3 linked regions of the Rubinisphaera italica genome follow. The protein of the gene in region 3 interacts with the protein of the main gene of each other region in a pairwise test. Links are inferred from orthologs where the notes say so. Each region holds a gene or a part of one and is shown on either strand. Other genes may lie near its edges.

Region 1 (2,993 bases), 2.5 Mb from region 3 along the record:
TCGCCCACTGAAGAAACACGGAGATTGAAATCAGCACGTTTTGGACAATACTTTGAGGTCTACTTCTGCGACCGGTGATGCTGCAATCTCATGCAGTTCAAGACCTTTGGGAGAACCGAAAAAAAGTTTAAGCTTCGCGAAATCTTTATCAGATTTTTACGTTTGACACACCGTTTCAGATCGATACGATCGACGCCGCTGAGTGAGTAAAACCTGAGTCCATTCAACCAACTGAATGAGACCTCTCGAATAAAATAACTTTGAGAAACTCTCAGTATTTACCATGTGTTGTATGTATTTGGGACGAGCTCGAATTTTTGGGCTGACCAACCCTTTCTGTCAATTTAATAACCCGTTATAACTCTCTGATAACCAACCGAATGAACTCGCCCAGTTCGCCATTACGGCGAAATCTGGCGGGGAATGTTTTGCGTGTTGGGAATCAAATCCTGGGAAATAGACTTATCGAACGAGTCTATCAGGATAACTCGCTGTACAAGGATGTGATTTAATCACAGTGCTCCCTTAAAGATCTGATCTCCCCAGCAGGTAGAACGAATATCTTCGCAATTGATATTCTTTGGGATGATGATCAGGAAAACCAACGGCTAGCTGGGGACGCAAGATGCCACCCGAATGGAGTCATTCGAGCAATGAAGGTTCGACCCAATCGATTTCTACAGATCGCCCATATGCTGAAAAATTTCAGCAGAGTTTGCGACAACTCATTGGAGAATCACGCTATCAGAAGTGGTTTCAAAACCGCAGCACGGTTACCATTCATGGTGACGTGTTAGTGGTGGGAGTCGCCAGTCCTTTTCTCACTAAATGGATGTCGAAAGAATTTCAGCAACCTGCAACTCAAATCGCCCGAGAATGTCTGGGGCTTGCTGCGCAGGTTCGCTTTGAAGTCGATGCGGCAGCGGCAGAACAGTTGAGTGCGTTTCAGTCTCAAGTTTCATCTTCATCGGAAGTGAAGTCCGTGGTAACGACACTACCTCATTCTGCGAATGAAGAATCGAAGGATGGTTCGTCAGTCACAACTGCGGCTACTCTGCCTGCGATGAAAAAGAATCAAAAGATTCGCGGCCGACTGGCTCCCCGCCGGCGTCGATTTGCAAGTCTGAACGATTTCGTGACCGGCCCGGGAAATCATGTCCCACATGCCATGGCTAAAATTGTCGCCGAACATCCCGGCGAGCAATACAATCCGCTCTACTATTACGGAGGGGTTGGAATCGGGAAGACGCATTTGCTCGAAGGGATACATCGGGAAGTCCGACAAAACTATCCCGATTGGCAAGTGATGTCCCTGACCGCAGAAGCATTCGGGAACTATTACACGAAAGCTCTTTATGAAAAATCGCTACCGGCTTTCCGAAAAAAGTTTCGAGCAGTCGATGTGTTGATTGTTGATGACATCGATTTTCTGGATGCCAAGAAAGGTTTTCAGGAAGAGTTCTGTCATACGATCCAGGAACTGATTTCCTACGGTCGTCAGGTCGTACTGGCAGCAGATCGACATCCTCGAATGCTGACTCACCTGCGGCCTGAACTGAGTACCCGATTCCTTTCAGGACTGGTCACACGATTGGAATCTCCCGATCTGGAAACTCGTCGTGAGATTGTCAGGCGTCATACCGATAAACTTTCTCTGCCTGTCACAGATGATGCAATCGATTTTGTCGCGACAAAGTTTTCACGCAATGTGCGTGAACTGATCGGAGCGATCAATTGCCTGCAGACTTATCATCACATGACTAAACGAATGGTCGGCATTACCGCCGCCCGCGAGATTTTACGCGACCTCGAGCGGGACTGTCTGAAGATTGTACGGACATCTGATATTCAACATGCCGTCTGTAATTTGTTTGGGGTCCAGCCGGAAGATTTGATTTCTGCCAAACGATCCCGCAATCTTTCTCAGCCGCGGATGCTGGCCATGTATCTGTCTCGTCAATGGACGCAGGCTGCTTATCATGAAATCGGTAAACAGTATGGCGGTCGCAATCACAGCACGGTCATGTCGGCTGAAAAGCGAATGAAGCAGATGCTCGAACGAAATGAATCGATCCAGATTTCAACCCGCAAATGGTCTGCTCAAGAGATTGTTTCAACTCTCGAAGAACAATTGCAGGTTGGATAGAATTTTGAACCACGGATGGACGCGGATAAACGCAGATCTTGAAAATCCGTGCTTATCCGTGTCCATCCGTGGTTCCTTTCATACAGATCGATTTTCTATTCAGATGCTTCCCGCCATTTCATAATGGCCTGCCTGTCGATTTGCTGATCTCTTACTAACAAAAACGACAACTTCTGGCAGAGTTCCGTCGAGGCTGTATTCCACATTTCAGTGAAACGGAGTGGGGTTCCCGGATTGAGCATTTTTGATTCGACCACTTGCAATAGGAACAGAATTCGGTCTCCTGTTTCCCAATTCCGTTCGACCTGACAATCGAATGCACAGATTGCGTCTGAAAGAACAGGGGCTCCTGTTTTAAGCGTTTGAATATCAATCTGTGCGAATTTATCAATTTTCGCGCCAGACGGAACTCCAAACTTCTCTACCCATTCGCATTTCTCCTGACTGAAGAGATGCAGTACACAGGTGCCTGATTCTTCCAAAAGCCGACAGGTTTCATGCTGTCGAGCCAGTCCGATGACAAACCGCGGACAATCCGGCACGATCGATGCTTTTGTCACAAACGTTGCAATTAGACCACTACGGCGATTCTGGGAGGCCGATGTAATCAACCAGAGTTGAGGATCGATCAATGCGAAGGGGTCATTTGAAATTGGATTATCGTCAGAATTCATACAGTCCAAACCTGTTAAGAGGCACTCTATTTATTGAATATGCCGTTCGGGAAAAATCTTATCAATTGTAATCACTCTGAACTGCGCACGTACTCATTGTGAACTATGGTTAAGTGTTGAGTAGAACGCGACATGAATGCTGAGCGAAGAGCGTGCATCAACTTGTCGAACTT
Region 2 (3,064 bases), 2.3 Mb from region 3 along the record:
GGAAACATAATTCGGATGAATCCCGACGGCTGCACAAATACGTTCATGGTTTTCTGCTAACACAATCGAACCACGACTACTCTCCACTGTGGTTCCAATCGTAAGCACACCAACCAAGCCGTTTTCCTGACACGCAGTAAGCAACTGTTCCGTTTCAGCAGCCAGCGAAGGTTCGTCCAAATGAGCATGAGTGTCGAATAGTGGGGGAAGATTAGCCATGTGAGATCAATGTATTTTTGAAAGTTTCAGATGAAATGATAATAATTCTAACGTATCCGAATTGTGGTATCATGAGCATGTGCTTGTCGATCAGTATATCAGATCGAATTCAAAGCATCTTCAACCCGCTGCTTCAGTTGAGGATTATCAACTCCCTGTATTTCAATCACTTTGACAGGGGACGTCTCGCCACTAATCAGGGACATGGATTCGCGAGGAATGTTCAGTTTGGTGGCTATTAACTCAATCACGGATGCATTGGCCTTACCTTTTTCGGGTGGAGCTTTCACTTTGATTTTCAGTGCTTCTCCAAGCCAGCCGACAATTTGGTCGCGGGAAGAGGATGGCACAACTTTCAGATGAAGTCTTCCCATATTTATTCAGCCTCGACGGCTTCTTCGTTTTGTTTGTCGCTCCGCATTTCGAATAAAAATCGCGAAGGGACTGTCTTGCGGGGTTTGCCCCATTTTCTACGAGTTTCCGCAAATGTAAGCGTGAGGGATTCTTGAGCGCGAGTCACGCCGACATAGGCCAGACGACGTTCTTCTTCAATATCCTGACGGGTCCCTTCCACCGAACGTTTGTGGGGCAAGAGACCTTCTTCCATGCCGACGAGATACACTCGAGGGAATTCGAGACCTTTAGCGCTGTGAATCGTCAGGAGTTTAACCGCATTCTGATCGAGTTCTTTTTTCTTGTCAGTGCCAAATTCATCACGGTCGTTCAGGGCGATTTCATCCAGAAAACTCTGCAGACGCGGATTAGCGACGCGTCGTGTGTAGTCGTCTACAGAATCGGCCAATTGTTCGATCGACTCGAGACGCGTCTGCACCTGAGCTGGTTCTTTGTAGGAACGCTCCACTTCGGATTTGTATTTCAGTGACTCAATCAACTTGCGTAGACTTTGTCCGAGAGATTGATTGGTCGTGGCAAACATTGCCCGCCAGGTTTTGAGTTGTTCTTCAAACCTCAATACTGATTGACCGGCTCGTTCTGAAAGTTCCCCGGATGCGATTGCATTACGTGTCGCTTCAAAGAAGGGAGAGCCTTCGATGATCGAACGTTTCATGATTTTTTCAATCGTCGTCGTGCCGATGCTACGGGCAGGGGTGTTGATGATGCGCAGCAATGCGGATTCATCGCGAGGCTGAGAGATGATCCGCATATAGGCCATCAAATCCCGGATTTCTTTGCGATCAAAAAAGGATTGGCTCCCCAAAATCACATAAGGGATTTGTCGTCGTCGCAATTCGGATTCAAAAGCTCGGGGTTGCTCGTTTGTTCGGAATAGGATTGCAAAATCAGAAGGTTGCCGATTTTTCTTGGCTATCATGTAGCTGATTTCCAAACCGATTCGCTCGGCTTCGGTCACTTCATCGGAAAACTTTTCGTAGCGAACTGGCTCGACTGCTTTCTTAGTGGATCGCAACACCTTGTGATGACGTTCACGATTGAAGCTGACCAGGCGGTTGGCAACATTCAGAATTTCATCCGTACAACGATAGTTGTCTTCGAGTCGAACGATTTTGGCAGTCGGGAAGTGCGATTGAAACGAGAGGATATGTTTGACCTCTGCTCCTCGCCACGCATAAATTGATTGATCGTCATCTCCGACCACGCACAAATTATTGTGAGATCGAACTAAAGCTTGAATCAAACGAAACTGTAGCTGATTTGTGTCCTGATATTCATCGATCTGGACATAATCAAATTTATCCTGCTGACGTTTCAGGGCATCGGGATGCTTGGCGAAGAGTTGGTCTGTCAACAGGAGTAGATCATCAAAGTCGACACTATTGCGAGCTCGGAGTCGATCACAATATTTTCGATAAGCCATCGAGGCGAGGAATTCCCGGTCATCGAGGGCGTGGTCACCTGCTGATTCCGGTTGAACGCCATTCGTTTTCCAACGGCTGAGAATCGCGAGCAGATCTCCCGGCTTGAGAGTCGATTCCTGAACTCGGATACTTCGTAACACTTCACGCGCGAGCGATTCCTGATCGCCCCGATCAATGATGGTGAAGTTTTTTCGATAGCCGAGGACTTCAATTTCGTCCCGGAGTATTTTCACACACAAAGAGTGAAATGTGGAGATTAACGGTTTCACTTTGCGGCGACCAATCAATTCCCGGATACGTTCAGCCATTTCCTTGGCGGCTTTGTTGGTGAAAGTGACTGAAAGGATGCGATCGGCTGCCGTTCCGCGGTTAATTAAAAGAGCCATGCGGGTTGTGATCACACGTGTCTTCCCAGTCCCGGCTCCAGCCAGAACCAGGAGAGGCCCTTCAACCGTCGTTGCCGCATCCCGTTGCGAGGGATTCAACGAAGCTGTCAATTCACGAGGAGTCATTTTGGGGCCAGGGCTTTTGGTCAAGGGGCAAGGGGTGAAAAGTTATAGGGTCAACCTACTTCCTGGACTCAGGACCATAGACCCTCGACCATTTCACTTTGGTGTTGCGGGGCGTTTGCGGACGAGGTTGCGGAAGGCGATTGTCATTTCGCGCACGGATTGCCAGCGTTCGTCGGGATTTTTTTCGAGCCCGCGTTCAATGACCTGTGCCACAGGTTCCGGGATTCCGGGTGAGGTTTCCCGGATATTTTTTGGGGGCTGATTCATATTCTTAACGATGGTCTGCAAGTTTCGTCCCTGAGCGTATGGCAGTTGATTCGAGAAAATCTGATAGCAGGTCACCGCATAGGAATAGACATCGATTCGCTGATCGGTTCGTTGCCGTCGAACAAGTTCAGGAGCCATGTAGTCGGCTGTTCCCGTTCGGTTGCCCGGTGCCTGGAATGGAGGCGTATTCGGGACCGCTAAACCGAAGTCGATCAGTTTAATCCGGCC
Region 3 (3,126 bases):
GGTGACTTAGCGCTCTGCACCACCGTTGGCGTAATAAATTTGACCCGTGAGATAACTTGCTTCATCTGAAGCAAGAAACCGGATCAGGTTGGCGATATCTTCCGGTGTTCCCCAGCGTTTCAATGGTGTTTCCTGCATGACTCTTTGCTGCCAGGCATCGCCTACATTTTCACCCCAAGCCGTTCGAATCCAACCGGGAGCGACGCAATTCACACGAACATGCGGTGCCAGTGAGACAGCCAGCGAACGGGAAAATCCCATAATCGCATTCTTGGCAGCCGCGAATAATTCTCCGCTATCTCCTTCCATACCACGCTCGGCTTGATCCCAACCAATATTGAGGATGACACCACTTTGCTGAGCATAAAAGCGGGTTCCAACCGCTTTCGAGAGAGCAATCGTGCCGCGAACATCGATTTCAAAGAGCTTTTCGAGTTTCTTCAGATAAGGCCACTCGGGTGCTTCCCCAGTCAATAAATCGACGCCGGCATTGTTGACCCAGATATCGAGTGTTTGATGGAGATCAAATGCTCCATTAACCAGTTGAGCATACTGCACGGCATCACTGAGATCTGCCTGGATGATATGAACAACTCGCCCCAATTCACGAACTTGGGAAGCCGTCTTTTCAATTCCGATTCGATTACAGTTGTAGTGCAAAATCAAATCTGCACCACCACGGGCCAGTTCCAGTGCAATGGCCTGTCCGATTCCGGAAGATGCACCTGTCACGACAGCGCATCGATCATACAAACTGGCAAACGGCTTATTGGAAGTCATCGCTGATAAGTTCACTCTATTGGGAAGTCGTCATTATAAGAAACTGTAGGTTAGGCACAGCCTGATCGACTAATGAATTACGAAAAGCACGACAACGGAGTGCGAAGTAGTTATTTGACGGCTAAAACAAACCCCTGAAAGGGACTAGAAGCCGTCGTCGACCCAGCCGCCTTCGGGGGCGCTGAGAGGGCTGTAGTCGACAAAGCGGAGTTGCTGTTTGATCCAAGTCAGGTGTGCATCTCCGATCGGACCACTTCGGTTTTTGGCGACAATCACGAAGGCTTCACCGGGGCGATCTTCGGGATCGTAGGCTTCCGGACGGTGCAGAAACATCACAACGTCGGCATCCTGTTCGATCGCTCCAGATTCTCGCAGGTCCGCAAGTCGAGGTCGTTTATCTTCGCGTTGTTCAACTCCTCGGTTCAACTGGGCCAGGGCAACGACGGGAATGTCCAAATCCTTGGCCAGGAATTTCAGACGTCTTGTGATCGAGGCAATCTGCTGTTCACGAGGCTGGTTCTTGTCTTCGGCTTCAATCAACTGGAGGTAATCGATAATCACAATGCCGATATCGTATTGTCGTTTCATGCGTCTCGAAACTGCTGCGATTTGCGACATTGTGCGACCGGGCTGATCATCGACAAAAATCGGATACTGACTCAATTCGGTTGAGCCTTCGAGAAGGGCATGATGATCCATTTCATCCAGATCCCCCTGTCGAACTTTGTGGCCATCGACTTTCGAATGGATACACAGCAGACGTTCGGCCAATTCTGCTTTCGACTGTTCCAGACTAAACAGTAACACTCCACTTTTTGCCAGTCCCGCAACCGCCAGGGTGGAGTTACAGACAAAAGCTGTTTTTCCCATACTCGGGCGAGCGGCCAAAATGATGAGTTCGGATTTCTGATAGCCACTCGTCAGTTCATTAAGTCCCACAAAGCCACTGTTGAGGCCACTAACCGTTCCTTCTTGGTCCCGGCGACTGTTAATTCGATCCCAGGTTTCCATCAGGATCGATTTCATATCACTTCGTGTCAGCGATTCCTGCTGCTCGGCCAGCTGAAAGATCTTCTGTTCAGAGCGTGACAAGATATCGTTGATGTCATCGGAAGAATGGTGGGCCTCTTTCAGAATCTCGTTACAGGTATAGATGAGCTGACGCTGCAGCCATTTTTCCCGTACTATCTTCGCATAATACTCAGCATGGGCGGCATGAGGTACCGTTTCCATGATGTCCAGGATCTTGGGCACGCCTCCCGCTTTTTCCAATGAACCCAGCTTTTCGAGTTCATTAGCCAGTGTGACGGCATCGATCCCTCGATCGCCACGTTCAAACATGTCAGCAATCGTCGAAAAAATGCGACGGTTCTGATCATCATAAAACTGATCAGCATTCAAGATGCCCAGAACTTGATCGACCGTGTCATTCACGAGCATCAAACAGCCCAGCACACTGTTTTCCGCATCGAGGTTCATTGGCGGACGTTTACTGAGTAAGCCCTCCGCAGCAGCACTTTTCATATCGGTCGACATGTTCACTCCATTTTACTGACTATCACAGTAGACGCAAAAACAGGATGCCGAACTCGACATCCTGTTTGATTCGCCCTGGTCGGCACCCTTCAAGTCAAACACATACTCAGTGAGCTGTTTGACTGATGGGATTACTTCGAGCCACTAATGGGCACAACCCAGACTTTGACATCCGAAGAGACCTCAGAGTGCAACTGCAGCTTCACGGTGTACATTCCGAGTTCTTTGAGCGGTCCATCGAGACGGATATGTTCCGGCTCGACTTTGTAACCAGCTTTGATCAGAGACTTACTGATGTCTGCAGCCAGAATTGAGCCATACAAATGACCTTCGTCGTTCGCATTGGCTTCGATGGTGACCGAGTATTTCGAAACATTCTCGGACAATTTCTTGGCAGCGCCTTTGCGTTGCTTCTCAAGTTCTCCAAGTTTGACACGGTGCTCTTCGACAGCCTTCTTATTTTCCTCGGTGGCGATAGTCGCCAATCCCTGAGGAAGCAGATAGTTTCGAGCATAGCCCGGCTTTACGCGAACGATATCACCTTGTTTCCCTAATGTGGAAACATTTTCAGCGAGCATCAATTCAACTGCACCACTGGTGCGAGGTGAATAAACTGGCCGACGTTTGACTTGACGCACCATAATAATACCTTGAACATCGAATTTGAAAAGTATTGCTCTTACGAGCTTTATTGATCAGGTTGTCAATCCGAAATAAACACTCCGTTGTCGTGCTTCCCTGAATAGACAACACCATTGACTCTAGCTAATTTTGTTTCAAATATCCTGTTTTTATTCCAGTGACAGGAAC

Evidence for each region.
Region 1: the proteins of dnaB (region 3) and dnaA interact in binary tests that used the Escherichia coli proteins (3 or more experiments, as listed by UniProt). The link is inferred for Rubinisphaera italica from one-to-one orthologs.
Region 2: the proteins of dnaB (region 3) and Pan54_RS13575 interact in binary tests that used the Escherichia coli proteins (3 or more experiments, as listed by UniProt). The link is inferred for Rubinisphaera italica from one-to-one orthologs.

What each region holds. Positions count from the first base shown.
Region 1 is NZ_SJPG01000001.1:3,762,227-3,765,219, reverse strand. The notes cover bases 54-2,885. They hold dnaA (chromosomal replication initiator protein DnaA), read left to right. Parts: upstream 54-625; coding sequence 626-2,146; downstream 2,147-2,885. Other genes in these bases: Pan54_RS14065 (flavin reductase family protein), read right to left, coding at 2,242-2,820. Also shown: Pan54_RS14075 (GNAT family N-acetyltransferase), read left to right, coding at 1-28. UniProt on the Escherichia coli protein: Plays an essential in the initiation and regulation of chromosomal replication. Binds in an ATP-dependent fashion to the origin of replication (oriC) to initiate formation of the DNA replication initiation complex once per cell cycle.
Region 2 is NZ_SJPG01000001.1:3,644,648-3,647,711, reverse strand. Bases 83-2,985 are described here. They hold Pan54_RS13575 (ATP-dependent helicase), read right to left. Parts: upstream 2,570-2,985; coding sequence 596-2,569; downstream 83-595. Other genes in these bases: Pan54_RS13570 (serine/threonine protein kinase), read right to left, coding at 2,663-2,985; Pan54_RS13580 (DUF167 domain-containing protein), read right to left, coding at 318-593; Pan54_RS13585 (TatD family hydrolase), read right to left, coding at 83-219. In the rest of the region: more of Pan54_RS13585, read right to left, coding at 1-82; more of Pan54_RS13570, read right to left, coding at 2,986-3,064. UniProt on the Escherichia coli protein: Rep helicase is a single-stranded (ss)DNA-dependent ATPase involved in DNA replication; it can initiate unwinding at a nick in the DNA. It binds to ssDNA and acts in a progressive fashion along the DNA in the 3' to 5' direction.
Region 3 is NZ_SJPG01000001.1:1,307,987-1,311,112, forward strand. Bases 121-3,085 are described here. They hold dnaB (replicative DNA helicase), read right to left. Parts: upstream 2,317-3,085; coding sequence 925-2,316; downstream 121-924. Other genes in these bases: Pan54_RS05020 (SDR family NAD(P)-dependent oxidoreductase), read right to left, coding at 121-780; rplI (50S ribosomal protein L9), read right to left, coding at 2,448-2,957. Outside these bases: more of Pan54_RS05020, read right to left, coding at 7-120. UniProt on the Escherichia coli protein: The main replicative DNA helicase, it participates in initiation and elongation during chromosome replication. Travels ahead of the DNA replisome, separating dsDNA into templates for DNA synthesis.